One region of the Marinomonas sp. GJ51-14 genome, then DNA from elsewhere that is predicted to be linked to it. Evidence: predicted binding sites of a transcription regulator. Region 1 holds the regulator's gene; each other region holds the start of a gene.
The links. The regulator sigma-54, encoded in region 1, starts transcription at its own class of promoters, with help from an activator protein. The targets are predictions, from matches to a motif close to TGGCACNNNNNTTGCTNT.
Positions count from the first base shown of each region.

Region 2: flgB (flagellar basal body rod protein FlgB) is a predicted target of sigma-54. The motif match lies at 3,044-3,061, and genes of this name have one in related genera.
Region 3: cynS (cyanase) is a predicted target of sigma-54. The motif match lies at 4,071-4,088, and genes of this name have one in related genera.
Region 4: AC0L3Y_RS05845 (amino acid ABC transporter substrate-binding protein) is a predicted target of sigma-54. The motif match lies at 6,224-6,241, and genes of this name have one in related genera.

Region 1 covers NZ_CM147879.1:2,808,133-2,815,671, forward strand. Annotated here, with positions in the region: gene AC0L3Y_RS13355 (YhdP family protein) at 1-1,057, shown strand, start outside; gene yjgA (ribosome biogenesis factor YjgA) at 1,224-1,757, opposite strand; gene mgtE (magnesium transporter) at 1,764-3,050, opposite strand; gene AC0L3Y_RS13370 (HPr family phosphocarrier protein) at 3,125-3,394, opposite strand; gene ptsN (PTS IIA-like nitrogen regulatory protein PtsN) at 3,404-3,853, opposite strand; gene AC0L3Y_RS13380 (RNA polymerase factor sigma-54) at 3,871-5,346, opposite strand; gene lptB (LPS export ABC transporter ATP-binding protein) at 5,422-6,147, opposite strand; gene lptA (lipopolysaccharide transport periplasmic protein LptA) at 6,148-6,657, opposite strand; gene lptC (LPS export ABC transporter periplasmic protein LptC) at 6,641-7,219, opposite strand; gene AC0L3Y_RS13400 (calcium/sodium antiporter) at 7,219-7,539, opposite strand, start outside.
Region 2 covers NZ_CM147879.1:1,782,442-1,789,980, reverse strand. Annotated here, with positions in the region: gene AC0L3Y_RS08630 (flagellar hook-basal body complex protein) at 1-1,418, opposite strand, end outside; gene AC0L3Y_RS08625 (flagellar hook assembly protein FlgD) at 1,432-2,139, opposite strand; gene flgC (flagellar basal body rod protein FlgC) at 2,150-2,599, opposite strand; gene flgB (flagellar basal body rod protein FlgB) at 2,605-3,000, opposite strand; gene AC0L3Y_RS08610 (CheR family methyltransferase) at 3,250-4,086, opposite strand; gene AC0L3Y_RS08605 (chemotaxis protein CheV) at 4,123-5,052, opposite strand; gene flgA (flagellar basal body P-ring formation chaperone FlgA) at 5,192-5,884, shown strand; gene flgM (flagellar biosynthesis anti-sigma factor FlgM) at 5,999-6,313, shown strand; gene AC0L3Y_RS08590 (flagella synthesis protein FlgN) at 6,348-6,827, shown strand; tRNA gene AC0L3Y_RS08585 (tRNA-Arg) at 6,915-6,990, shown strand; gene aguA (agmatine deiminase) at 7,153-7,539, shown strand, end outside.
Region 3 covers NZ_CM147879.1:413,858-421,396, forward strand. Annotated here, with positions in the region: gene ilvY (HTH-type transcriptional activator IlvY) at 191-1,069, shown strand; gene gdhA (NADP-specific glutamate dehydrogenase) at 1,305-2,657, shown strand; gene AC0L3Y_RS02035 (hypothetical protein) at 2,855-3,811, opposite strand; gene cynS (cyanase) at 4,332-4,772, shown strand; gene AC0L3Y_RS02045 (formate/nitrite transporter family protein) at 4,830-5,642, shown strand; gene AC0L3Y_RS02050 (bifunctional protein-serine/threonine kinase/phosphatase) at 5,761-7,476, shown strand; gene AC0L3Y_RS02055 (GGDEF domain-containing protein) at 7,497-7,539, opposite strand, start outside.
Region 4 covers NZ_CM147879.1:1,186,546-1,194,084, forward strand. Annotated here, with positions in the region: gene AC0L3Y_RS05820 (chorismate--pyruvate lyase family protein) at 1-540, opposite strand, end outside; gene AC0L3Y_RS05825 (HDOD domain-containing protein) at 547-1,815, opposite strand; gene AC0L3Y_RS05830 (amino acid ABC transporter ATP-binding protein) at 1,912-2,691, opposite strand; gene AC0L3Y_RS05835 (amino acid ABC transporter permease) at 2,714-3,814, opposite strand; gene AC0L3Y_RS05840 (amino acid ABC transporter permease) at 3,824-4,999, opposite strand; gene AC0L3Y_RS05845 (amino acid ABC transporter substrate-binding protein) at 5,115-6,137, opposite strand; partial or broken gene lrp (leucine-responsive transcriptional regulator Lrp) at 6,680-7,157, shown strand; gene AC0L3Y_RS05855 (hypothetical protein) at 7,218-7,539, opposite strand, start outside.

The sequences.
Region 1 (7,539 bases):
GGTTAACCCTCAAAATATATTCAATAATTTTAAAATTACTTACAACGCTACATCAGATAAATCTTTGTATGTAAGTTCGGATGAAGTTAATTTCTCTTTTGTTGATAAGGGTGGTATTCCTGATCTTCATTTTAATTTTCTAAGTTGGAATACTGCCTCATCAGAGGCTGATTCGGATATTACCCTGTCAGATCTCGTCCCAACGGCTCCAGTTGCAGCTAATCAAATTCCAGATATGACATTAGCTGCGGATCAGCTATATATTAATGAGCAGCCTTATGGTGATTGGCAGTTAAAGGTTACTCGAGATGGTAATTATGTTCGTATAGATCCGATTTCTACTGAATTAAAGAAAGGTGACTTGAAAGGCAGCCTTATTTGGTTAGACCAAGGTGAGGACTCCCATGTGACTTTACGCATTGCTGCTATGGGGGCTGATTTATCTGAGCTGACTGGTAAGTTTTCTAGTGAGGCCTTTGTATCTTCGAAAAAATATCAAATTGATGTGGCTCTTGATTGGAAAGGACATCCTTTTTTCCTTGATAGGCCATCTATTGATGGACGTATTAGTTTTTCTGCTGAAGACGGTAATTTTAGTAAAGTGGATGAATTACCTGCTTTTTTGAAGTTCTTGGGTGTTTTTAATGCTGGGGCTTTAACTAGGAGGCTATCACTTGATTTTTCTGATATGTATCAACCGGGACTTACTTATGATGATTTTAGTGGAGAGCTTTCTATAAGTGCTGGTATTTTAAAAACAACTTCACCTATCACCATAGACTCGCCTTCGGCTATACTTTCTTTAACTGGTAAGGCTAATATAGTGGACGAAACCCTAGATGAAACATTAACTGCAACCTTTCCTCTCACGGGAGCTTTGCCGATTGCTGGTCTTTTGTGGGGAACTCCACAGCTTGCGGGTTTGCTTTATATAACTGATAAACTGATTGGTGACCAGCTGTCAAAAGTAACCAGTGTACAGTATAAAGTGGAAGGCTCTTTTGATAGTCCAACGATGACGCCAATAAAATACAAGCCGTTAGATAAATCCAAATAGTGAGAGTTTTTTTGGTTTGGAAGTGTGTTAACGGTTATTTTCTGTAATGATCATTGTTGTGTTGAATGGCGCTTTATCTTTTACTCTTGGATCTTAATAAAAAGGCTCAGCTTGTATAATTAGCAAGCTGAGCCTTTTTATTAAGATTAATGTCGCTTTAAAAGCTCTATAGCCCTAAGCGTTTTTCTTCTGCTTCACGTAAAAAGCGAAATAGTTTCTTGCGATTTGTTGTTGTACTGCCTTCTTGTGATGCTTCTTTTTGAGATAGTCGAATTAATTGTCTAAGAAGTTGAATTTCTTCAATTTCAGGGTTTTCATCTAAATACTGGGACAAAACCTCTTTACTATTTTCACCAATCAAAGCATCTCGCTTAACTTCTAATTGATGGAATAACTTATTGTATGCCGCTGATGTGGAGTCAAATAGTGCTACACGCTGAGCAATGGCTTCGTGATCTTCCGTTCTCATGACTTTGCCAATGTATTGCAAATGTCTTCTCATAGCTTCATGTTTCTTAATGCGGCCAGCTTCAATGAATGCATCGCGAAGTGTTTCTGACATTTCGACTTTTTTGAGTTGGTTTTTACTAAGTTCAAGCATTTTTTTACCAAGATCTTGTAACGCTTCTACTTCACGTTTTATCTGGGTTTTGCTTTTAGGGATTTCGTCTTCATTTTCAAGTTGATCGAAGTCTGTCATGGGAACCTATATTAAAAAGATAGTAGCGAGGCCGAGAAAAGATAGAAAACCTACCACGTCGGTCACTGTTGTCAAAATTACGCTGCCAGCCAATGCGGGATCTACGCCAATTTTTTTTAAGAAAATCGGCAGAAGTGTACCAGTGGTCGCCGCAAATAGCAGATTTATTATCGTAGCAGCAGCAATGATATAGGCAATCTTTATGTTGTCAAACCAAAGTGCAGTAAGTGCGGCGATAACTGTTGCCCATAATAGACCATTAAGAAGGCCAACAATAAGCTCTCTGTTTAATAGCCAGCGAGTATTGGTAGCACCAATTTGATCTAGGGCAATACCGCGAATAACGAGAGTTAATACCTGTGATCCGGCAATCCCTCCCATACTTGCCACAATAGGCATCAAAATAGCTAGGGCAACAACTTGGTCAAGGGTGTTTTGAAATAAGCCAATCACATAAGAAGCGATGAAGGCTGTAATTAGATTAACACCAAGCCATACGGCGCGCCTTTTGGTTGTTTTCATGATGGGGGAGAAAGTATCCTCATCATCATCAAGTCCAGCCATACTTAACATGGAGTGTTCAGCTTCATCACGAATGACATCCACCACATCATCAATAGTAATACGACCTAATAGTTTCTTGCTTTTACCATCAATTACAGGAGCTGAGACAAGATCCATTTTTTCAAATAGTTGTGCTACTTCACTGGCTGTGGTTTCTGCTTCTATAACGGTAAACTCTGTTTCCATGATGTCGCGAACGGTCGCGTTAGCATCTGACACTAATAATTTTGTAAGGGGTAGCGTTCCTAATAATCGGTCGGAACGACTGACAACCAATAGATTGTCTGTCATATCTGGTAATGTGTTATGCCTACGTAAGTAGCGAAAAACAATGTCTATGGTAATGTTGGGACGGATAGTGATGGTGTCCGTGTTCATCAAGCCGCCGGCAGAATCTTCTGAGTAGCTTAATAGTGCTTCTACTCGCATCCTGTCCTGCGTGGTCATTGACGCAAGTACTTCTTTTACAATCGTTTCTGGAAGGTGTTGAAGTAAATCGGCGAGGTCATCACTCTCAAAATTTTCAGAGACAGCAATAAGTCGCTCAGTATCCATGCTTTTCATGAAATGAGCGCCAATATCTTCACTTAGATACTGTAGGACTTCGCCTTCGTTTTTTGTGTCTATTAGCTCCCAGAGAAGTTTTCGCTCTTTTGGTGGGGAGGACTCTAATAGTCTAGCAACATCTTGTGCGGGTAAGGCTCCGTTAAGTAAATAACGGATCTGCATTGTGGTACCGGATTCGAGTGATTCGGTGACCGTTTGAAGGTGGGCTAAAGTCGTTTTTTTCTGACATGTAGGTTTTACTCGTCTTCACCAAAACGATTATTAATTAGCTCAATAATAGCTTTAATAGCTTCCTCTTCATCTTCTCCATTTGTTTTTACTAATATTTCCGTGCCTTTACCAGCAGCCAGCATCATCATTGCCATGATGCTTTTTCCATCTACATTACGGCCTTCTTTTTCAATGGTGATATCGCAAGAGAAGCGAGTGGTCGTTTCTACAAGTTTCCCGGCGGCACGGGCATGCAAGCCTAATTTATTGATGATTGTAACAGACACTTCTTGCATGTATTTGTCCTATATTAATGACTCAAATATATTAAATAGATCTTCATTAGTTTGAGCAGTTCGTAATTTATCTAGTGCCTGAGGGGATTGGGCAAGTTCAGCAATCTGGGCAAGCGTTGCTAAATGTTCATCACATTCATGGGGGGGAACAATTAATGCAAAAATGAGATCAACAGCTCTTTTGTCAATTGAATCAAAATCAATAGGATTTTGTAGTGACATAACCACAATTGCAGTATGGTTTGCTGATTCTAGGCGGCAGTGTGGAATGGCTATACCATTACCAATGCCTGTGCTGCCAAGTTTTTCTCGTCCTAATAGTGCATCATATACGGCTTCATTATCGCAATGGAGGCGATTTGATGCTACTTCAGACAAGCTTTCTAGAACGCGTTTTTTACTAACAATATCTTGCTTTGCTAAAACTAGCTCAGCTTTTAATAATGATTTTAATGACATATTAAAATGGTATCCGTTTAGATCAATCGCTTACGTTCATTGGAAGGAGGGATGTTCATCGCCTCACGATATTTGGCAACAGTTCGTCGTGCAACCTGTATGCCTTGGTCAGCCAATATAGTGGCTAGCTTATTATCACTTAATGGTTTTTTCGCAGGCTCATCAGCAACAAGCTTTTTAATCATAGCTCGTATTGCGGTAGAAGAACATTCTCCTCCAGATGCTGTATTAACATGGCTTGAGAAGAAATATTTAAGTTCAAAAATACCTTTAGGGGTGTGCATATATTTCTGTGTTGTCACCCTGGATATTGTCGATTCATGCATGCCAACTTCTTCGGCAACATCATGAAGGACCATAGGTTTCATTGCTTCTTCACCTAATTCGAAGAAATCAATTTGTCTGCTAACAATGCAACTGGCTACTTTTAATAATGTCTCATTTCTGCTTTGTAAACTCTTCATAAACCATTTGGCTTCTTGAAGAGACGTTTTAATATAGCTTACATCTTCAGTTGTTGCGGCTGATGTTGTGGCCATTGCAGAATAGGTTTCGTTAATTTTAATCGGTGGGAGTGCGTCATTATTTAGTTCCACCTGCCAAGTCCCATTGCGTTTTTTCACCGATACGTCTGGGATAACATAATCTGTATCGTCTACATCAATGACTGAACCCGGACGCGGATTAAGTTGCTGGATTAAATCAACAACTTCTTTTAGTGCTTCATCTTTGAGTTTTGTTTTGCGGCTTAGTTGGACAAAGTCGCGGTTACCCAGTAAAGGTAAATAATGGTCAATAAGGTTGTGAGTGCTTTTATAAAGCGGATGATTTTGAAATGCTTCTAGTTGCACTAATAGGGAGTCACGTAAATCAATCGAGCAAACACCAACAGGGTCAAAACGTTGTAATCGATGCTGCACGGCAACCACTTCTTCTATATCTAAGTCTTCTAGCTCAACGCCAAGTGATTCCCAAATTTCATCTGTTGATATACTGAGATAGCCATCGGGTTGAACACATTCAATAATGGCATAGGCGATTTCAATGTCTCTATCAGACATATGAGTTAGGTTTAATTGCCAGATTAAATGATCTTGGATGCTTTCTGCTGGAGCATTACGGCTTTCAAAATCACTATCACCCTCATAACTATTGTTATCACTTACTGCAGCTGAACTTTGATACGTGTCATCCCAGTTACTATCGATGGATAATTCTTCCGGAATGTTTTCCGTCCATTCAGACTCTACGCGAGCTTCTTCACTGGTACTTGCATCAAGGACAGTGTCAGTGCTTTTAGATTCAATGCTGGCTGGTATTTCATTATGAAGTTGTTCGTCATCATCTAGTTCAAGAAGAGGGTTTGATTCAAGGAATTCATGTATTTCTTGTTTTAAATCTAACGTAGAAAGCTGCAGCAAGCGGATGGCTTGTTGCAGTTGTGGTGTCATGGTCAGCTGTTGACCGAGTTTTAATTGTAAAGACTGCTTCATAGAGCAACTCTTCTTGTTTGAGTGAATTGGAACAAGTTATGCATACTACTCCCTTTCTATAGTAATGATAAGGGGTTACAAGCGGAAGTCGTCACCTAAATAGACCTTTTTGACTTGTTCATTATTGATGACCGTATCCGCATCTCCTGACGCAATGATATAGCCGTTACCAACAATGTAGGCCTTATCACAGATATCGAGTGTCTCCCGGACGTTATGATCGGTAATTAAGACACCGATGCCACTTTCTTGAAGGTGTTTGATTATCAGTTTGATATCACCTACAGAAATTGGGTCTACACCGGCGAAAGGCTCATCCAGTAATATAAATTTGGGGTTCATTGCAACAGCTCTTGCAATTTCAACTCTTCGACGCTCACCACCAGACAGTGCCATACCTAGGTTTTTCCGAATGTGAGTAATGTGAAATTCTTCTAAAAGGTCTTCCAGCCTAGAATGTTGTTCAGCTGTTGTTAATTTTTTACGAGTTTCTAATATGGCTAAAATGTTATCTTCGACAGACATTTTGCGAAAGATAGAGGCTTCTTGAGGTAAGTAGCCAATACCTTTTTGGGCTCGAGTGTGCATGGCGTTATTAGTAATATCATTACCATCAATAAATATGCCGCCAGCATCGTTGGCGACCATGCCAACTATCATATAAAAACAGGTCGTTTTGCCTGCGCCATTAGGGCCAAGTAAGCCAACAGCTTGTCCTGATTCAACAGATATGGAAACGTCTTTTACGACCTGTCTCTTTTTATAGCTCTTTGCTAGGTTTCTTGCTTCTAGTAAGGCCATCTATTTTGTTGCCTTAGGTGCTTGAGGTTGTAGTGTCATAGATACACGTCCTGTGTCTTTTTTCTCAGCATTAAACGTACCATCATCTATCATATAAAGAATGTAGTCGGCTGCAATAGAGTTTTGCATGCGACTTAAATAGCCGTTACCCATGATTTCAAGTTTGGATTCGCTAGTTGAATAATGGATTTCATCACCTTTACTGATAACTATGTTGCCGCTCCAGTCTACCTGTTGGCTGAATTTTGCAGGTGAACCGCTTGCTTCTAGGCTGGTGAATTTGCGAGAGCTTTGATCTGTTGAGACTCTTAGATATTGAGCTTCGATCTCAATAGAGCCTTGTTTAATGAATACATTGCCTTTATAAATCGCTTCGCCTGTATTTTGGTCGAATGAAGCTTCATCAGCTTGAATTTCTAATGGTTTATTCGTGTCATCAGGAAGTGCGTAAGCATATTGGCCGATTAAAGCTGAGGTAAGCAAAGCGCTAAAGTTAATAAGCTGTTTCATATTTTCCTCGTACAGATCCTGTCATGATGACTTCTTCTGAATTTATAAAAGTGGTAATTGTATCAGCAGAGGTTTCTCCTTGAGTAGAGAAAAGCTTGGCATTTCCACTGCTTGTTAGTGATTGTTTTTTATCTAGGTAGTGAACGCTATCTGCACTGAGAGAGATATCTTCAGATGTCAGGTACTTTTTTGTCGCGTTAGCATTTTCTGTTAATAGGATATCATTACTTCCGTCTTCAATAACCCCTTTATCTGCTCTTGCACTCCAACTGCCGGACTTTGAATTGCGTTTTGTGTCAGGTTTTTCTAATAAAGTCTTCGATTCGTTGATGTAGTGAAGAGTCTGATCCGCATTGGTTTCTTCTATTAAAAAGCCATCATTATCAAACCTTTTTACTGTTACCTTTGTAATGAAGTAATCCGGTGAGCTTTTTAGTGATTCTGTTTTTACCAAATTTTGTGTTGGTTTCGAACCATACCAAAACAAAAAGGCAGCCAATGCAAATACAATGACAAAAAGCGAAAATGATTTTAATGAAAATAATTTGTTAATGTTGAACATTACATTGAACTACTTGTACTAATGATGAATAAATACATGGCATAAGAGGCTAGTAGTGGTAAACCTATCCATTTGGGTATGCTATTGTTTTTACTTTTCTTAAATAAATAGATAGCTAAAGCCAACGCTACAGTTAGTCCTAGTACCCATGGATAATCCCTGCTAAGGATATTTGCGTCAACTAGACCTGGAGCAATTAAAGCTGGCAAAGGCAATACCGTAGCGAGGTTGAAGATGTTAGAGCCTAAAATATTACCAATTGCAATATCGTGGTGACCTTTTCTCACGCTGCTTACTGATGCTGCCAACTCAGGAAGGCT
Region 2 (7,539 bases), 1.0 Mb from region 1:
ATTGCCGTTTGTTGGTTGGTGTAATTAGCCACCAAGAAACCATCAGCATCAAACGACACACCCTGCAATTCACCAGCAGAATAACCATCCTGCTCAAAGCTATCAGTATTTTCTAATGCGTACTGAGTGGAGCCAGTCAAATCCAAAGGTGTTATACGACCTCGGTTTGTTGGATCTACACCCAAAATTTCTAAAGATATAGGTTGAGCAACACTAAATGGAGGCACGCCACGATAGGCCCCTAAGAGATTACCTGCAGCATCAAAGCTCACTGCAGTGTTTTTCTCCAAGTAACGTGTATCTTCTCCAGTTAAAGGATCAGGGAAAGTTTCTTCGCCATCCATTGTAACGCGCAACTCATAAGTATTATTTTCGCCCTGCTTAATAAAGTAATAACCTAGAGTATGGGACTCACCAAGGCTGTCATAAACTGTTCTTGTATTACCATAGGTGTAAGTTTCAGGCTGTAACGGATCAAAGGCTTCACGGGCAACCATTCTAGGGTTTCGGACATCATCCGCCTCAAGAGTTGACGCGATAGCCACTCCACCTAATGTACCAGCAACAGCTAAAGGGTTTTTAGTAGCCGCTTCGATATCAACAAGACTAGGCTCAACATCTCCCATATAAAGAAGCTCAAAAGCCTCTTCATTTGTACCATCACCATTATAATCCGTCCCACCTTCTGCAGAGTTATAAGTAGCATAAGTTTCACCTAAGAACGCAGCCCCAGTATCATCAGTCATACGACCATCAACCGTCGCATGAACTTTATAAGTATTAGGCAACTCACTCTTAGAATAATAGTAGGTTACTATGTGATTTTTACCATCACCATCGACGATACCTTGGGTCTGAGTATAATTATAAGTATCAGGGTCTAGCGGATCAAAATCTGCCTTGATGTAAGGCGGAACATCATCACTTTTTGAATTTAGGTTTACCTTCAACTCCATCTCTGTTGTTGACTCAGGGGGAATTCGATCCGTAGGAATCATAAGATCATCTAAATTACCACCAATAACGCCTTCTACGGCATTAAAACCTTGAACATGGCTACCCGTATTTGTCACCAAATAGCCATTTTCATCTAACTTAAAATTACCAGCTCTCGTATAAGACTGAGCAATACCAGCATCTAAAACAAAGTAACCTTGGCCATCAACGGCAACATCTAAATTATTATCAGTATAAGACAAGTTGCCAGGAGAAAACTCTTGAGCAACCTTACTTACACTCACACCAGAACCAATGCTATTACCACTACCCGCACCTAAAACACTGGTATTGTAGAGGTCATCAAATTCAATACGCGACTTTTTAAAGCCCGTTGTATCGGCGTTAGCAATATTATTACCTGTAACACTTAAATAATCGGCAGAAGCCTTAATGCCAGATAATGCAGTATTAAATCCCATAATGCTCTCCCAATTATCCTAAAATTTCTAATTCATTTGTAAGTTTAATTTTGCCGTGATTCTCAACATTCAACATAGTGCCGTTTTCACCATTAATGGTAACACCCTGAATACGGGTCGGAAGTTGTGTTGTCATAGCAGATATTTCCCCTTCAGCATCCGCTGATGAGGCGACAAAACGATATTCACCAGGCGGCAACGCTTTTCCGTCGTCGTCCAACTTATCCCATTTATAATCACCAGAATTAAGAACAGAAGTACGGACAAGGCGATTATCAGCGTCGTATATTTTCAAAGTCGCAGATTGAGAGTTCTCAGGAATGATAGTTTTCACTCGAACATCTTCCGAGCCTTCTGTAATTTTAGCTTTATCGCCATCCATTAAAATAGATTTGCCAACTAATGTAGAAGCACTTAACGCCTGATTAGAAGTCAAAGAAGTAGCCATAATCTCTAGTTGATCAGAAATTCCTGTCAATCTTTCTAGAGAACTAAACTGGGACATTTGCGCAACCATATCATTAGCATCTTGGGGAGAGGTTGGATCCTGACCTTTCAGCTGCTCAATATACAACTTCAAAAATACATTTTGATCCGCTAATGCTCCTGTCTCTTCTGCTGAGACTTCTGGTTTTTCAACACCAGCTTTTGCCTTAGCCGAGTCCGTCCCATATTGAGAGATCAGATTACCAAGACCTTTAGTATCAGATATATTTGCCATCTGTCAGCTCCTACGACTGCCCAAGCGTGAGCATTTTCTGCATCATACTTTTTGCCGAGTTCATAATTTCTACATTTGTTTGAAAAGATCGAGATGCCGACATCATATCTGCCATCTCTTCTATTGGATTCACATTCGGATAAAATACATAGCCGTCATCATTAGCCATTGGATGATCTGGTTCATATCTAGGCTGTAAAGGTGCATCTGACTCAACAATACCATCTATTTTAACACCAACACCCGCACCACTATTATCAGCACCAGCATTACTCCAGCCATAATCTCGCATGCTGTCATTCATCATTTGAGAAAAAATAGGCTTGCGTGCACGGTAAGTTTGATCTGCAGAGCTTGCAGCACTATCTACGTTCGCCATATTACTTGCGACCGTATTCAAACGTACCGTTTGAGCACTCATTGCGGATCCAGAGATGGTAAAAATATTACTTAAAGACATTGTTATTAATTCCCTGTAAGCGCTTTTCTCATGCCGCTAATTTTTCTATCTAAAAACATAAAACTCGTGTCAAATTGCAATGAGTTTTGAGCATACTCTGCCTGCTCTCTTTGCATGTCGACATTATTTCCATCCAGTGCAGGTTGACTACCATTGCGATATAACAAACCATCTTCTGATTCAAACAAAGAACCTTCAGCAGATATATGTCGAGCATTACTTCCGGCGAGCTGCAACTTATTGCGCTCATCACTCAGAAGTGAGTCAAACGAAATATCTCTCGCTTTAAAATTTGGCGTATCCGCATTGGCTATATTATTTGCAAGCACAGCAGCTCTAGCACTTCTAAACTCTAATGCCTTGTCGTGTCCTGCAAATGCACTTGCAAAAGAAATAGCCATTTAATCCTCAATGAAAAACATAATTAATTAATACAATGGATATAAAGCAATTATAATGCCAAAACAAAAAACCTATATATTTCATACAGTTATATTTCAAGCTAGACTACACGGCAAAAAGCGGCAAATTTAAAGAGGGAGTTTGAAAAACAAAAAAGCCCACCCATTCAAAAATAGGTAGGCTTTATATTTTGCTACTAATTAAAGATTAGCCAATCTAAAGAATACTAAATCAACTAATGCAAACCTTTAAAGCGCTTTCGCTTTGTAGACTATTCCAGGATGACATTGAACAATTTCAAAATAATCAGAAAGGCCGCTTAACGCCTCAGAACCACCAAGAAACAAATAACCGCCAGGCTTCAAAGACGCATGCATTCTTTTTAAAATATCGAGTTTTAAATCAACAGTAAAATAGATCAATACATTACGACAAAAAATCACATCAAACTTACCAAGCATGGTGAATGAATCAATAAGGTTGAGGTATTTAAACTCAACCCGAGAGCTCAAATGCGGCTTTATTTTCCAAGTAAGGTCATTTACTTTATCGAAATAACGACGTTGCAAATCAGGACCAAGACCTCGTGCAATAGCTAAACTATCATACTCACCCTGTTTAGCGTGCTGAAGGATATTCGTACAAATATCGGTCGCTATGATTCTTTCACCAGCTTTCAACACACCAGGTCGAGAAGATTTAAACTCTTCAATAACCATACTAATTGAATAAGGCTCCTGACCTGTTGAAGAGGCAGCAGACCAAATTCGCAAAGGTGTTGCCTTCATCTCAGGCAACACCTTATCTTTTAAAATAGTAAAAGGGTGTATATCTCGAAACCAGAGCGTTTCATTGGTTGTCATTGCATTAATGACTTCTTCTTTAAGCTTAAAGCTTCCCGATCTATCTAAAGCATCAACTAACTGCTCAATCTTAGAAAACCCTTCTCGCTCTAACACCTTTCCTAAGCGACTAGCGACCAGGTATTGCTTATTATCACTAAGTGAGATTCCACATACCTTTTGTAGATAATCTCTAAACCTAATATAGCCATTAGGCGTGATTGCATTTGTACTATTGAGCATTAAAACTCCATAAATAACAGGAATCAGAACGAAATATCATTCGGATTGAACCTGTACTGTTTCTATAGCTAATCGAGCTAATTCATCTGGCTGAAACTTGGCTAAGAAGCCATCCGCTCCTACTTTTTTCACCATGGATTCATTAAACACACCACTTAATGAAGTATGTAGCAGAATGAATAAATCTTGCAGACGACTGTCGTTACGAATTGCAGTTGTCAAAGTATAACCATCCATTTCAGGCATCTCTATATCAGAAATAACCATTGAAAACACTTCAGTAATGTCTTTTCCTTCAGCGACGATACCTTCTAGGTAATTCAGCGCTTCACGACCATCACACAATACCGTTGTCTCAAACCCAACCTGCTCCATACAACGTTTAATTTGCTTACGAGCAACAGATGAGTCATCAACGATTAATATATGATGCTTCTTAGCGTTTTCTTGAACACCATCATTCACAATACCTTCTGAAATATCCTGACGTGTAGGAGCTACTTCTGAAAGAATTTGCTCAACATCAAGTATTTCAACCATTTCTTTTTCCACCTGGCAAACAGCAGTCAGATAATTATCATTAGACAGCCCTTTCGGAGGTGGCTGAATATCACTCCAATTCATATTAACGATACGCTCAACACCACGAACCAAGAATCCCTGTATGCGTCTATTGTATTCGGTAATAATAACAAAGCACTGATCAATATTTTCCATCGGGCTTGAGCCTGTAGCCAAACCAAGATCTAAAATAGGAATCGTCCCCCCACGAATATGAGCAACACCTCTAACGACAGGTGAGCTATGTGGCATAGATGTTAGTTTAGGACACTGAAGAATTTCTTTTACTTTAAACACGTTAATGCCATAAAGGTGCTTACCATTCAATCGAAACAACAGCAATTCCAGTCGGTTTTCTCCCACTAACTGCGTACGTTGATTAACAGTATCCAAAACTCCAGCCATAAACGCCTCCAAAATGTGTAAACATCACTCTGAGGGTGGCCTCAGAATTGTTAAAATGCATCATCCAATGATAAAGTGATTTAAAATATTATACTAACTATCTTATTAATAACGTAATAATAAACAAAGAGAGCTAATCATGCGAATCATAAGGCTAACAATAGCCTTCTTTTGTTTCCAATCTGGTTCAATATATGCCACTTCTATCGAAGAACAAATCAATCGCTATATAAATAGTGTTGAAATTCCTCGCTTATCCGAAATATATACGGATGCAGCAATTAGCATTACCCCTAATAACCTCGCAGCCCTTAATTACCTTCCTGATTGCGAGCACGAAACCATTCGAATAACAAATCAAAGACCTGACGCAACAAAACGTACAAATTATGAAATTAGCTGTGATTCCCCTACTTGGAAATCCTATATACCCGTCACTCAATCTATCATGATTCCTGCTATTAAAACGATTAATCCCATTAATAGAGGGCAAGTCATTACCAGGTCCAACACTGATGTCGGTGAAGTAGATTTATCCACGTTAAGAGGGCAAGTTTTTACTCAGAAAAACCCACCTTATGGACTAATAGCATCTCGTAATTTACGTATAAATACTTTTATAACTGAGAACCTTACCAACCAACCTATGCTTGTTAAAAAAGGAGATCTTGTTTTAATAACTGCAAGCAGTGGAAGCATTATAGTTAGGATGAATGGCGTTGCTTTGGAAAATGGAACAAAAGGACAACAAATTCGTGTACAAAACATCAGTTCTGAGCGAATTATATACGCCAAAGTTGTAACTAACAGTGAGGTTCTTGTAAACTATTAGGTAGAGATTAATCGGTGGTTTATTAATTGTTTTTTTCTGGGGCTTTTTACTAAAGTTTATGTAGACCCAGCCGACAATATAGACAGGCAAATCATAAAAGGGCGGAAAAACCCAATGGCAATAAATTTTACAGGTCTATCAAACCAAGGCAGCATCAACAAAAGCGAACGCTCGCAGAAAGATGATGCAGCAAGCAATGCAACTGAAAAGCAAAATACAGTACAGAATGGCGGAGTTCTAGCTGAAGACACTGTACGACTAAGCGGAACAGCTCAAACATTGCAAAGCCAACAATCTAAAATCAACGATCTACCAAACGTTGATATGGATAAAGTTGAACAAATAAAAGCTGCGATTGCAGCAGGCGATTATAAAATAGATACACAGAAGCTAGCGAGCAATATGGCTTCTATGGACTCGTTATTTTAGACTGCGATAAAACAGTCTTGAATCGACTTATCTTATGATTCCTATTGCCCCGATTTTTATCAAAAGCAAAGAGACGCTACAAAAGCTCTCTTTGCTTCTTGACGAAGAGCGATTGGCGTATGGCGGATCAGACAGCGAAATTATTATTTCCCTATCAGAGCAGAAACAAACTCTTCTTGATGAAATGAACCAACTTAATGAAAAAAGAGTCAATATACTTATTAAGTTCGACATTTTGGACCGAAAAAAACCAACAGAGCAAGATTTCAAAGACTGGCTAGATCTTCAAGATAGCTCTATGGATGAAGTACGTCTACTCATGCAAGAGTGTGAAGCATTACTTAAAAAATGCAAAACACAAAATAATACAAATGCTCAAATCCTAAACACACTTCAAAAGCGTAATAAGCACCTTTTCGAACTCCTTCAAGGTCATAGCAGCAAAAACAAAGTTTACACTTCCCGAGGCTCTACACGCCCTATAAGCAGTAAGCAAACATTAGGTCGAGCTTAAAATACGATAAAAATCAATATGATATCTCCTGCCCATATTGCATTACTAAATCACTAACGTATAAAATAGTCATCTACCAATCATAATGTCCCCATAGGTAAACAGGATATACCTGCCGCCTCCTAAGCGGCTATTCCAGGTTCGAGTCCTGGTGGGGACACCATCATTCGATAGAATGAATTAAACTAATTTCACTCCACTTCTAAAACAACTGTTTCACCCCTCCTCTTTGTATAAAAATATAAACCTATACGATTCCTTCCTTTGAATTATAAAATAGACAAAACCACACTCAATTCAGACCAAGAAAAAGCAGGACATAAAAGTGGCCAAAATATTGAACTCCACCCCAAAAGAAGATGGCTTTCGAATGCCCGGCGAACATGAACCACAGGAACAAGTTTGGATGGCATGGCCAGTACGAGAAGACAATTGGCGTGAGAAAGGTATTCCAGCACAAAATGAATTTATCGCTGTAGCGTCTGCAATTGCACAATTCACCTCCGTTACCTTTATTGTTGGTTCTGATCATTTCCTGCAAGCTCGCCAAGCTATTCCTGAACATATCAAAGTGCTTGAAATACCTTCTGATGACAGTTGGATGCGTGATATCGGCGGTACTTATGTGGTCAATGACCAAGGCGCACGCCGGGTGAATAATTGGCAGTTTAATGCGTGGGGAGGAGAATTAGACGGACTCTACGACAACTGG
Region 3 (7,539 bases), 1.3 Mb from region 1:
ATTCTTAACTGATTCAAGCACTTGATGAAAAAATACATCAATTTTCAAATAAGTTACGTATTTAGGAGTCTCCAAAAGAAGATCTTTTACGTTAGTAAAGCCACTTTATAGAAAACTCTACTTTTCGTAAATTGATATATTTGCAATATAACGTCCCATTTTTTGCAAAGATAAGATATCCTTACACACCATGAATATACGAACCTTAAAACACTTTCTTGCTTTGGCTGAAAATCTCCATTTTGGACGCGCAAGTGATGAATGCCATATTAGTATTTCTGCCTTGTCCCGTAACATACGCCAACTCGAAGATGAGCTGGGCGTAACTTTATTTAATCGAGATAATCGCACGGTTGTATTAACTCAAGAAGGGCGGAAGTTTGTCGATTACGCACGGGAAACTAACAGCCAATGGAATCTCATTCGTCACGAACTAACCGATAATTCAGATCAACTTAGAGGTGAAATCAGCCTTTATGGTTCTGTCACAGCGAGCCATAGTTTTTTGTATGAGTTACTTAATCGCTTTAGAGATATTCATCCAGGTATTGAAATTAAATTGCGTACTGGCGACCCAGAACACGCCATAGCACATATTTTGGATGGAAAAGAAGACGTTACCATTGCAGCTCGCCCGGCCAACTTACCTCGTAACTTGGCTTTTAAGCCTATTGCCATGTCGCCATTATTGTTCATTGGTCCGCTTGAGCAACAGGTTCCAAATGTGCCGACCACTGCACCGACGGTGATAAAGGACTGGGAAAACATCCCTATGATTCTTTCTGAAAGTGGCGTTTCGCGTGTTCACGTAGATGCATGGTTTCTTCAGCATGATATTACGCCAAGAATTTACGCTCAAGTAACGGGGAACGAAGCGATAGTTAGCATGGTAAGTCTAGGGTTTGGTATTGGTGTGGTGCCAAAAATTGTACTCGATAACAGCCCACTGGTGGATCGCATTAAAGTGTTGGATGTACAGCCAGAGCTTGCACCTTATGATATAGGTTTATTTGCTTTGAAAAAGAATTTAAATAATCCATTAGTAAAGGCCTTCTGGGATTTAAAGTAAAAGAGCTTTTACTTAGTGAAATAGAAAGATCAAATTCATATATTTCTAGGTTGTAAGTCTCACGTCCTTTCAAAAGAGTTACTCTATTCTATTCATAGAACCGCGATCAATTAGACGCTCTAATTTCGCGCACCAATTTGGAACAACGATCGTAATTAACATTCATAGAACATATTCAATCTGATATATTTGGGCTTCGAATGGATGTTTCACTATCGGATTAAATATAAAAAATATGGATTATATACATACAACTATCAATGCATTAAAGAAATCTAGCCCCGCACAATGTGAGTTTTATCAAGCAGTTGAGGAAGTTCTTGAGTCACTTGAGCCTATTCTTGATCATTCAGAGAAATACAAAAAACACTCTATTATCGAACGAATAGTAGAACCTGAACGTCAAATTATGTTTAGAGTTCCTTGGGTCGATGATCAAGGTATTATTCAGGTAAATAAAGGCTATCGGATTGAATTTAATTCCGCGTTGGGACCTTACAAAGGTGGCTTACGTTTTCACCCCACTGTTAATGCCAGTGTTATTAAATTTTTAGGGTTCGAGCAGATATTTAAAAATGCGCTGACAGGTTTACCTATTGGCGGCGGAAAAGGTGGCGCGAATTTTAACCCCAAAGGCCGCTCTGATGCTGAAATAATGCGTTTCTGTCAATCTTTTATGACTGAGCTATACAGACATATTGGACCAACGACAGATGTACCAGCTGGTGATATTGGTGTTGGAGCTAAAGAGATAGGGTTCTTGTTTGGGCAATACAAAAGACTCACTGGCCGTTATGAAGGCATTCTAACGGGCAAAAGCATTTTATGGGGCGGCTCATTAGTACGCAAAGAAGCAACTGGATATGGTGTAGTTTATTTTGCTAAATATATGTTAGCTGCAAAACATGATAGCTTGGAAGGTAAGCGTTGTTTAGTTTCAGGCTCTGGAAATGTTGCAATTTATGCTATTGAAAAACTATATCAACTGGGAGCCATACCAGTCACCTGTAGCGATTCCCAAGGTACGATATACCATGAGTCAGGAATTGATCTAGATTTAATAAAACGATTAAAAGAAGACTCTAGGGATAGTTTAATTTGCTATACACAAACCTATCCAGACGCACAATATGTTCCACTAAATGACTACCCAGAAGGTGGTAACGCCGTGTGGCATTTCCCTGCTGATGCAGCTTTCCCTTGTGCTACTCAAAATGAATTAACTCAAGTAGATGCACAAACCTTGTTAAAGAACGGCTGCGTTCTAGTTGCAGAAGGTGCAAATATGCCCTCAACAAAAGAAGCAATTGATTGCTTTATTAAAGCTCAGATTTCGTATGGGCCAGGTAAAGCAGCCAATGCCGGAGGAGTAGCAACAAGCCAACTTGAGATGGCACAAAATGCAAGTATGCAAAATTGGACGTTTGAAGATGTCGATGCAAAATTGCAGACAATCATGAAAAATATATTTGTAACTGCAAGTGAGACAGCTACAGAATTTGGATCACCTGGAAATTTATTGTTAGGAGCAAATATTGCAGGTTTTAGACGGGTTGCCGATGCAATGATTGAGCAAGGGTTAGTCTAGGGAATACGATAAAACCGAATCTAAATAATCCTTCGTTTATTAATACTGAACAAAGCCATGTCACCTTGTTTAGTATTAATAAACGACTATTTTCCACCAAACTTTATAACTTCTAAAGCAATCAGAATGGTTAATATTAACTCTGTTCAGCTCCTACCCTTTTCAACACTTCTTCTCCATCTATTTAAATGCAGACATTATTTCACCCTGTACTGCATCAATACCAAATTATCCAGAATTACATTTGAAGACCAAATGAACTCAGCTCCCGCACCAGAGAATTGATCAATGAAGTTCATATAGCCATTTTTGTTATCCACACCAATTTCTCTTTCGGTATAAGTCGTAGCTTTTGGCCATTTAGATGTATTGAAGTCAGTTTGCATCCAATTTTCTGGTACTTTCCAATGCGCTGCGAAATTGTCTTTTCCATTTGTCATATCAGCAGTCGAACAGCTTGATGAGTCACGCAATCCATTCGTTTCTTTTACACAGGATATGTCATTGATTGGTGCGGTATAAAAAGTCTGAACTGACCAATCCTCATTGGTCACTGTACCATCACTAAAACTGGCGATAAATCCACCGTCTCCAGGGTGATATTGGCTTCCTCGGTTAGCTTCTGAGCCTAGACCTAAATTTTCTTCCCAATCAATCAGCTTGACCGCAACGGTATAAGGCTTATTCACTTTGAATTTCACAACACTGGAATTGAATGGTGTGAAAGGAACCGAGTCAACGGCGATTAGCTGTCCATTTACATACATCTCAAAATAATTATCGGCAAACAAATAGGCAGTTATCACTTCGCCTGTTGAGTCGATTTCTACAACAGGTACTTGAGTTAAATCTACACCTGCTAGGCTATCTGGCTTCACACCTGTGCAGTCATTATATAAATCAAATGCATGCGGTGCTGTTTGAAACGCATTATCAGCTGGAACCATCCATGTATTACCCATTTCATCCGTGATTTCACCCATTGCCGTGACTCTGGCTTGTGCTCCTTGGCATTCATAAAGTTGAGCAATGGTTTGCGTTGCAGGGCCTTGAGTGAATACAGCTTCCCCTTGCTCTTCGGAGGCATAAGCTGAGCCAACCAAAGAAGAACAGACTAGCATGACCAATGAAGGAAATATTTTGGCAGAGTTCATCTCGAAATCCTTAAATAGAAAATTAGAGTCATCATTGTCAGGCTATTAAACCTCGCTTTGGAAATGAGCAAAATCAGATTTACATTAATTTATGATTGCTTCTCTGAGCTTTCTTGGTGCATTAAATATCCTTATAAATTTCAAAAGCGTTATTTCTTTATCTGCCATCCATTTTTTATTTCAAAAAAATCTCTATTAATCAATAAACTAAAAAAAGGTACCTATATATAATGATATATCTTGCTAGGTTTCTTTTTTCTGGCACTGCTTTTGCTAATTATTTAATACATTAATACTCATTCACCTTGTATTAACCGTATCGCTGTCCAACGCCGGTCAGCATCACTAATGGCAACGTCGCCCACTACTGTATCGCTCAGTAGCATCTGATTAGGTTCCTGTAATAAAGGAAATCTGATGAAGAGGAGACGTTTGTCTATCTATTTCATTTTTCTCTTACACGATTACTTAACTCAGTTTCTATTGTGGATTTGTGGCCATTATTTGTGGAGAAAAACGCATGAAAAAAATCGAAGTAACCGAAGCTATTTTTGCCGTAAAAAAAGAGAGAAATCTTACCTGGGAAGCTATTGGAGATGCTGTAGACATGACAGATGTATGGATCACATCAGCATGTTTAGGGATGAACAGTTGTACACAAGAAACCGCTGAAAAGTTAGTTGCATTTTTAGAATTGCCAGAAGCCGCCATAGCGACGTTGATGGAATACCCAACAAAAACATGGGATCAAGCAATTCCACAAGATCCTTTGATTTATCGTTTATACGAAGTGGTTGGTGTTTACGGCCCAACACTTAAAGAAGTCATTCAAGAAAAATTTGGTGACGGCATTATGAGTGCTATTGATTTTTCGATGTCGGTAGAGAAAGAAGAGAACCCAAAAGGTGATCGTGTTGTTCTGACCTTAAACGGTAAGTTTTTACCTTATAAATCCTGGTAATAAGTACGAACAAATCATTCAATTTGAGTAATTATTAAAAATTAAAGAGAGGGCTTTATGGCTTATATAGAACCAAGTGAGTTTGTAACCAAAATGGTCGATGCAGGCGAACAAAAAGTTTACATGTCGACAAAAGACACCCTTATCCGTGCATTTATGGCGGGTGCAATTCTAGGTCTTGCAGCAATTTTTGCAATCACAGTGGCAACGAAAACAGGTAACCCATTATTAGGCGCTTTATTGTTTCCTGTTGGTTTCATCATGTTATACCTGATGAAGTTCGACTTGTTAACAGGTGTCTTCACGTTGGTACCATTAGCATTATTAGACAAGCGTCCAGGAGTAACTCCAAGCCAAGTATTGCGTAACTGGGGATTGGTTTTCATAGGCAACTTTGGTGGTGCATTAACAACTGCCTTTTTGATGGCTTTTATCCTTACTTATGGTTTCTCAACAGACGGTGGCGCCATTGCCGCAAAAGTGAGTACGATTGGTGAATCGCGAACTTTGGGTTATCAGTCACATGGTGCTGGTGGTTGGTTTACTATCTTTATTCGTGGCATGTTATGTAACTGGATGGTGTCTATGGGGGTAGTTGGTGCGATGATATCTACGTCTGCTGGTGCAAAAATGGCCGCGATGTGGATGCCTGTTATGTTGTTCTTCTACATGGGTTTCGAGCATTCAATTGTAAACATGTTCCTATTTCCATTCTCTATGATCATGGGTGGCGAGTTTACCTTTATGGATTATATCGTCTGGAATGAAATTCCTACTGTACTCGGTAACTTAGCGGGTGGTCTATGTTTGGTTGGTCTACCGTTGTATTACACTCATGTAAAAACATCTAAAGCGCGTAAATTAGCTTAATTTTTTATTACATGATGTTAGATGGTTATTTTGAAAAGCCCTGTTACCTTAAGTAGCAGGGCTTTTTAGTTTATCACATTGATAGCGCTCTTTATCAAAGGGCCACTTAAGGAATCGTATGAGCAAGCCACTTAGCGTCAATATGGGTTACGCGACCAACAAAGGTAGGAAAGAGGTAAACCAAGATTTTGTTGGGAGTCGTATTCCTAGTGAGCCTTTATTGAGTGCAAAAGGGATTGTTTTAGCGATTGCGGATGGCATCAGTTCGAGCAATGTAAGCCAAGTCGCGAGCCAAACCGCCATCACCAGCTTCTTAGAAGACTATTACTGTACGTCTGATGCTTGGTCGGTAAAAACCTCTGGGCAAAAAGTGGTGAAATCGATTAATGCTTGGTTGCACGCGCAAACACAAAATAGCCCTTATCGATTTGAGAAAGACAAAGGCTATATTTGTACTTTTAGCGCGCTTATTTTGAAGTCGAACACTGCGCATTTATTCCATTCTGGTGACAGCCGTATTTATCGATTAGATGGCTCCACTTTAGAGCAATTAACCCAAGACCATCGACGGATTGTATCGGCAGAGGTGAGTTATCTCACTCGTGCTTTAGGCATCGATTCAACATTAGAGATTGATTACAAAGCCGTTCCTATCACTCAAGGCGATGTTTTTTTATTAGCCACAGATGGGATTTATGACTTTATAAAAGCGTCGGAAATTACCGACAGTATTTCACAATCCTCAACACTGGATGATGCCGCTAATCAGCTTATTGAACTCGCGCTAACAGCAGGCAGTGATGACAATTTAAGTGTGCAGATTGTTCGAATAGAGCATGTCCCAAGCTATCAACTGGACGAAGTACAACAGCACGTTAGTGGGCTGCCTTTGCCGCCGCCATTATCAGCTAGAATGATTCTGGATGGTTATGAAATCATTAGACCTATCTATGTCAGTAGTCGAAGCCATGTCTTTTTAGCCCGTGACATAGATTCGTCTCAAACGGTTGCGTTAAAAGTACCTTCTATTGAATTAGGTAACGACCTTGCTTACCTTGAAAGCTTTATGTTGGAAGACTGGATAGCCAAACGTGTCACCAATCCACATGTAGTCAAAGCGATAGAGCCCACACGAAAACGGAATTACCTATACATAGTAACGGAATATATTGAAGGAAAATCGCTGGCTCAATGGCTGATAGATAACCCAAAGCCAACCTTAGAGCAAACTCGCAATATTGTTTCTCAAATTGCCAAAGGCTTGCAGGCCTTTCATCGCCAAGAAATGATTCATCAAGATATTCGTCCTGCCAACATCATGATTGATGACACAAACACAGTAAAGATTATCGACTTTGGTTCTACCTATATTGCAGGTGTATCAAATACGGAAGAGGAAGTATTAAAAGGCACCATGCGTTATTCGGCACCTGAATATTTTTTAGGACAAACAGGAAGCGCACAATCCGATATTTATGCGCTTGGTGTGATCACCTACCAAATGCTATCAGGCAATAAATTTCCCTATGGAGTTAACATTGCTCAGGCAAAAAGTGTGGCTGCGCAGCGCAGAATCAATTATACAAGCCTGATTAATGATGAATCTGAATTGCCTGTATGGATCGATGATGCACTACAGAAAGCTCTGCAAATAAACCCTTTAAAACGCTATGAAACCTTGTCAGAATTTATCTACGATTTACACCATCCAAACAAGGTTTTTCTAAATCGAACTCGACCACCATTGATTCAGAGAAACCCTGTCATGTTCTGGCAAGGTGTGTCTTTTAGCCTACTATTGATCATTGCTTGGATGCTTTTAGGTAAACAGTAAAGCCGCCCTTGATAATAAAATTATGCGGCAAACATGACTCTATTTCGACCAGCATTTTTAGAT
Region 4 (7,539 bases), 1.6 Mb from region 1:
TTTTAAATGGTTTATTTCGTCAAAAAACACTTCATTGACCAATATGCCTGGGCCAAATTGATGGAAAACAGAGCGTCTTGCCCACAGACCTGTTTGTTGATTCGGAAACAGGTGTTTTGGTAACTGTGTTACTTCAATACTGCTTCTAATAAGTGCTCTATGTTGGAATAAATAGCCACCTAATGGTTTATTTTTCAGGTGCTTCACTTGTCGCCAATGACCTCGTAATGCTTTTGCAGGGATAATGGAGCGCCCATAAATAACGCTAACACCATCAACCTTTAGTAAAACAGTACGAATTCTTGCTGCTTCACGAGGGCGTAACTTTAGACGACTTCTTTCTCGTGCTGTTGGTGTCCCCCAAGCGTCTTCTATGACTTCGACGGTCAATGAGCCAAGTTCTTGTAGTTTTGCGGTTAGAGACACATCAGAGGTTAACCAAGGCCATAAGTTTTTAGGCACTCTTGTTTTATTTATTCGATGTGCCGGCATCCAGCTATAGTCGAATTGTTGTGTAGCAGATTGATTTATTAACGTCATGATTAATTAGTTATTCATCTTGTTAATTAAATCGACCATTTTGTGTATTTCGGCCGACTTCTTATAAATATGGGTACGACACGCTTCTGCTTCTTCCCGAGTTAAACCAACTTCTAATAATACGGATGGCTCAATATCTCCGTCATCACGTAGTTGAGTAGATATATAGAGTAGCTTCGCTAAGGTATCGTGTTCACCATAGTAGTGTGGTTTTTTACTGTAGCGGATTGCTGTCCAAATGTTATCTGGCAAGCTCCAATAACGTAACAACCATGAACCTAACTGTTCTTTTGTAAAACGCAATGTTTGCATTTCAATGATTTCGGAAGGCAAATGAGCATTCGCTTCTTGATATCGAGATAAAATCGAAAAATGTGGAGGCAAGATAGTACTAATCGCTAAGTAGCCAAAGTTATACAGTAAACCTGCAAGGTAAGCGTGACCAATTTTCGGTCGATTGTTCACAGGCATAGCTTTCACCAAGGCTTCCATAAGAGCAGCGTTTGCAACAGAATCTAGCCAGAAGTCTTCATAATGTCGAGGGCCTTCTTCTGGTGTTTGAAAAGCGTTTCGCATGGAAAGGCCAAGAGCCAAGTTCATTACCATGTCAAAGCCTAATACTCGAATAATTGCATCCTCCACAGACTCAATAGAGCCAGGTGCACCGTAGTAAGCTGAAGAGGCCCAACTAATAACTTGGGCGGCTAAGCTAGGATCTAAGGCGATAACTTGACACAGCTCATCTGTATTTGCGGTTTTATCAGAAGAGAGGCGAATAATTCGATGAGACGATGCTGGCAGTGGCGGTATTTCTAGTGTCTCTTCTAGGCGTTGCTTAAGTCGAATAGACTGAAATTTTCCTAATGCTTGAAGGATCTGTTCTTCATCATTTTCATGGTTTTCGACCGGCGTTAGGATTAAAGATGTTTCGATGGATATACGCTCAAAGCGATTTAATGGGCCTGAAAACATGTCTTGTAATTCATCCACTGAAATTTCGCGATATCTACTGTTGGCTTTTGTTCGAATAGAAAAAGAAGAACCTTCCAAAATGCTTGATTCTAATATTGTAGTAACACTATTTGGTTTAATGAGAGGGTCGCCAGAAGTATTAAAATTAGTAATGGGTTCAAAGCGACGTTTAGTTATGCGAGATACAGCCGAGATGTCCAGCATATTACTCTCGGGAAAAATAACCTGTAAACGACCAGTATGATCAGCTAAATGAACAACTCTTAGTTTTTTGCTGGGTTGGAAGTTAAGTGATTGTTCCATAAAACTCTCTGTTAAAACACATACTAACGATAGATGTAAAAAAGCCCCTAGTAGGGGCTTTTGTCAATATAACAGATTTTAGAACTAAATTACGGATTAGTGATTTAGAATTTGGCTCAAAAACATTTGCGTACGGTCATGTTGAGGGTTGTCGAAGAATGAATGTGGCTCATTTGCTTCAACAATTTCTCCGGCATCCATAAATACAACGCGGTCTGCAACGGTTTTTGCAAAGCCCATTTCATGTGTTACACACACCATGGTCATACCTTCTTCTGCTAATTGAACCATTACGTCCAATACTTCTTTGATCATTTCCGGATCAAGTGCAGAGGTTGGCTCATCAAAAAGCATGATACGAGGTTGCATACATAGGCCGCGAGCAATCGCTACACGTTGTTGCTGACCACCAGAAAGCTGACCTGGGAATTTCAATGCTTGGTTGGCGATTTTTACACGCTCCAAATAATGCATTGCCATTTCTTCCGCTTCTTTCTTAGGCATTTTACGTACCCAGATTGGAGCTAAAGTTAGGTTTTCTAAAATGGTTAGGTGAGGAAATAAGTTGAAGTGCTGGAAAACCATACCCACATCCTTACGGATTGCTTCGATGTTTTTCAAGTTATCGTTCATTTCAATACCATCAACAATGATAGAACCTTTTTGGTGCTCCTCAAGGCGGTTAATGCATCGTGTCATTGTGGACTTACCTGAACCGGAAGGACCACAAACAACAATACGTTCGCCTTTTTTAATGCTGAAATTGATGTTCTTTAATACGTGAAAGTCACCGTACCATTTGTTTACATCGTTAAATTCGATGATTGCTTCTTCACCCGGCGCAAGTTGGGCACGAGCCATATTTGTATCTGACATTATAAATACCTCAAATTCTTAACTAATTTCGCTTGTGCCCAGTTTCTAATTTACGCTCGATTCTCATACTGTAGCGTGACATACCAAAACATGCAGCCCAATAAACAAAACCTGCAAAGGCATAACCTTCAATAGTGGTTCCTAACCAGTCTGCATCATGGGTTGCCGCTTGGATTCGACCAAGTAAATCAAACATACCTACAATGTACACTAGGGTTGTGTCTTTAAATAGACCAATGAAAGTGTTTACGATACCAGGAATAACCAGTTTCAATGCCTGTGGCAAGATGACCAAAATCATCGACTGCCAGTAAGTTAACCCCATAGCATCTGAAGCTTCATATTGACCTTTCGGAATAGCTTGTAAGCCACCACGAATAACTTCGGCCATATAAGCTGCTGAAAATAGAGTGATACCGATCAGAACACGTAATAGCTTGTTGAAGTTCATGCCTTCAGGCAAGAATAGAGGAATCATTACTGACGCCATAAACAAGATAGTGATCAAAGGAACAGCACGAACAGTTTCGATAAAAACGATACAAATAGATTTCGCAATTGGCATATTAGATTGACGACCAAGCGCCAACAAAACACCTAAAGGAAACGAAGCAACAATACCAACGACACCCAAAAGAGTCGTTAAGAACAAGCCACCCCACAAAGACGTTTCAACGATTTCTAACCCAAATACACCGCCAGCGAATAGGAAGTAGGCGATAACAGGGTAAACAACGATAATCCCAATGGATAAATATAGTTTGTTGACTGTTTTTACAGCAAAAGTACCGATTAGAACCACGAGTAAAATCAAGGCTAAATTAATACGCCAAGTTTCTTCAGATGGATATAACCCATACATAAACTGATCAAAATAAACGCCAATAAAAGCCCAGCATGCACCACCGCCAGTACAAGCTGCTTTAGATGCACCGTCAAATGTTGCAGTAATAATGCCCCATTCTACAACGGGTGGAACAAGCAGATATAAAACATAAAAGCTGAACAGTGTTAAAAAGATGTTTAAAGGGGACGACAATAAATTTTGGCGAACCCATGCCACAGCACCAACAGAATTCACTGGTGGTGGAAGGCTTGGTGATGGTTTAAATTCAATAGCCATGTTTTCCTCCTAGCGTTCCATTAATGACATTTTTTTGTTGTACCAGTTCATGAATACTGAAATCGTAAGACTCAATGTTCCGTAAACCAACATACAAAGACCGATGTTTTCTATCGCTTGACCTGTTTGGTTTAGCGTCGTACCCATAACAACAGCAACTAACTCTGGATACGCAATGGCGGCACCAAGTGATGAGTTTTTCGCTAAGTTTAGGAATTGGCTAGTAAGCGGTGGGATGATAACTCGTAACGCTTGAGGTAAAACGATCAAACGTTGAGTCAAACTATCTTTTAGACCCAGAGAACGAGCAGCTTCAGTTTGTCCCCAATTTACAGACAAGATACCAGCACGAACGATTTCGGCAATGAAGGCTCCTGTATAAGTAGAAAGGGCAACAAGTACAGCAACAAATTCTGGAGGAAGAACCATTCCGCCAGTGACGTTAAAACGACTTTTTTGCGGTAGGTCAAACTCAATAGGGAAACCAGACACTACCAATGCTAGAAAGGTGATAGCAATGATTGCGCCGAAAGAAGCCCAATAAGCAGGAAACCAAAGACCTGTTCTGGTTTGACGTTTTTTCGCCCAAACAATTAAAGCAATGGAGGCAGCAATTGATAGGATAAATCCTGCGACAACAATACCAAAACCTTCTTGAAAAATAGGGTTTGGAGAATAAATGCCGCGTTTATTTAAGAAAAAGTCTGCAAATATGATGCTGTTTCTAGGGTGCGGTAAGGTTGCTAATACAGCGAAGTACCAGAAGAACATTTGTAACAAAAGAGGAATGTTACGTAAGGTTTCAACATATACAGTCGCTAGGCGTGCAACTAACCAATTATTGGAAAGGCGAGCTAAGCCCATTACAACACCAATAATAGTGGCTAAAACAATACCCATTAAAGAGATAACAATAGTATTAATTAAGGCAACAACAAACGCTCGTCCGTATGTGTCTGCCTCTGTGTACTCAATTAGGTGAATAAGAACGGGAAATCCAGCTGGTTGGTTTAAAAACTCAAAACCAGTAGAAATACCTTGGTCTGCTAGGTTGGCTTGTAAGTTACTAAATAAATAATAGCCTACGAATACAACCACTGCTAGAAGCACAATTTGAAAGATTAGGGCGCGAGTGCCGGCGTCATGCAAAAGGCTTTTATTACTTGAAATAGTTTTATCGCTCATCTTAGTTCAGGCAAATGGAATGCTCGTCAGATGTGGTAAGGAAGGGGGAGAAACTCAGCGGCGATTTGCCGCTGAGTAAATTACCCTAAGCAGGTGTGCTTTTAGGTATTAAATATTAACGTACTGGTGGCGCGTACATTACACCACCTTCAGTCCATAGATTGTTAATACCACGTGGAAGGCCTACTGGAGTAGATGGACCAACGTTACGTTCAAACACTTCACCGTAGTTACCTACTTGAGATATTACGTTGTAAGCCCAATCAGCAGGAAGACCTAGCTGAGCACCCATATCGCCTTCTTTACCTAACAGACGAGCAATACCTGGATCATTTGTTTCTTTTTTGATTTTAGAAACGTTTTTAGAAGTAATGCCCATTTCTTCAGCATTAACCTGAACGAACATAGCCCAAGTTACAATGTCTTTCCACTGGTTGTCGCCGTGACGAACTACAGGGCCTAGAGGCTCTTTAGAAATTGTTTCTGGAAGGATCATATGATCACTTGGATTAGCTAGTTTAGAACGGTGAGCAGCAAGACCTGATTTATCTGTAGTGAATACATCACAACGACCAGAAGCGTATGCAGCTAGTGCTTCATCAGCTTTCTGAACGACAACAGGAACGTAAGACAATTTGTGCTTACGGAAGAAGTCAGCCATGTTCAATTCAGTTGTTGTGCCTTGCTCAGTACAAACTGTTGCACCGTCAAGATCCAATGCAGACTCAACACCTAGGTCTTTACGAGCCATGAAGCCCTGACCGTCATAGAAGTTAACCGCTGTGAAATCTAAGCCTAGAGACGAATCACGAGTATAAGTCCAAGTAGTGTTACGAGCTAGAACATCGATTTCACCAGATTGTAGAGCGGTGAAACGCTCTTTAGCAGAAAGAGGAGTGAATTTTACCTTTTGAGCATCACCGAAAACGGCAGCGGCAGCAGCACGACAAGCATCAACGTCAATACCAGACCAGTTACCTTGAGAGTCAGCGTTTGAAAACCCTGGAACACCTTGGCTAACACCACATTGGATAAAGCCTTTTGACTTAACGTCATCTAGAGTAGCGGCAGTAGCGGCAGTGCTTAGAGTAGCGGCGATTGCTGCAGTAGACAGTAGTTTACCAACATTCGATTTCATTATATTGAGCCTCCCGGGCATTTTTATATATGTTGTTATTTCACTTAACCTTTCAATATTAGACCTGAAGATCTATGTATTGATACTTAGCAAGGTTGGTGCCAACATTTAATTCTTCTTGTTGTTGAATATATGCAGATGATTCATCTAAAAAGACCATCACATACCTCTATAGAATTACTCTTTTGAGGCGTAGTCAAGAATAAAATATTTAAAACGATGTGCTACATGCTTTTTTTACACCTTTTTGGCAAAAATCACACTAAGCGCTAATGTTATACATTATTGTTCTTTAATTCTTCAAGTCACGGTATGTGAGGCTTGTAGCTTATATAAGAAGTTATTTTGCACAATATAGGGGCATTTTTGATGGATGAATGTACTGTTTTGTATCAAATGTGTATTTTGCGTTGTTTTGGTGCTTTTTTGTACAGGGTAATTGCGTCTATACGTAATATATTGAATAAAGCACTTTCCACAGCTTGTAATCTACATGGTAGACTTAAACTTCAGTAGAAGTCATGTAAGGAGATCCACGTCAGATGGATAACTCAGCAAAGCCACTTGATCGTTTAGACAAAAAGATTCTTCGTGAACTACAGATAAATGGTCGTTTATCTAATGTTGAATTGGCTAGTCGTGTCGGATTGAGCGCTACACCCTGTTTAGAGCGAGTGCGTCGCTTAGAGCGTAATGGTTACATTACTGGCTATTGTGCATTGGTAAACCCTAAGAAAGTTGATGCAGGCTTATTGGTGTTTGTCGAAATTCGTCTTAAGACAACATCACCAGAAGGTTTTAACGAATTTAAAACTGCCGTTTCTGAAATTCCAGAAATTTTGGAATGTCATCTAATTGCAGGTGATTTTGAATACCTTCTTAAAGCTGCGCGTATCGAATATGGATACATATCGATTACTACTTGGTGAAACCTTGTTAACGCTTCCCCATGTTCGTGAGTCACGCACTTATGTTGCAATGGAAGAGGTTAAAAGCACGACAGTGGTTAATATACCTTAGTCCTTCCTATTAGAGGCGAGAGCACTGGATCTTGTCTCCTTCATCCGTTCAAGAACTGCATCATGAGTCAGCCAATTTTGTCAGTAATTTTTTTAGCATTACTGGCCCCATCCCTTTTACGCTGAGGATGGCTTTTTCCGATTGAAATGGACGCTCCGCAATAAGTCTTTCAAGTACCTTTATGGGAATTCCGGAGATACTCAGTAATTTCTTTGTTTTTAATTTATTTATAATGGGGGATGAGTCTGTCATATCTATGGACACTTTTGGTGCCTTATCTTGCTTTATCGCCTCAGAATGATTCGTTGATTGAGTTAATAAAGGTGTTACTGTGTCAATTTTAGTTGCTGCTATGTTGTCAGGTCCTGCAAGAGTCTGATAA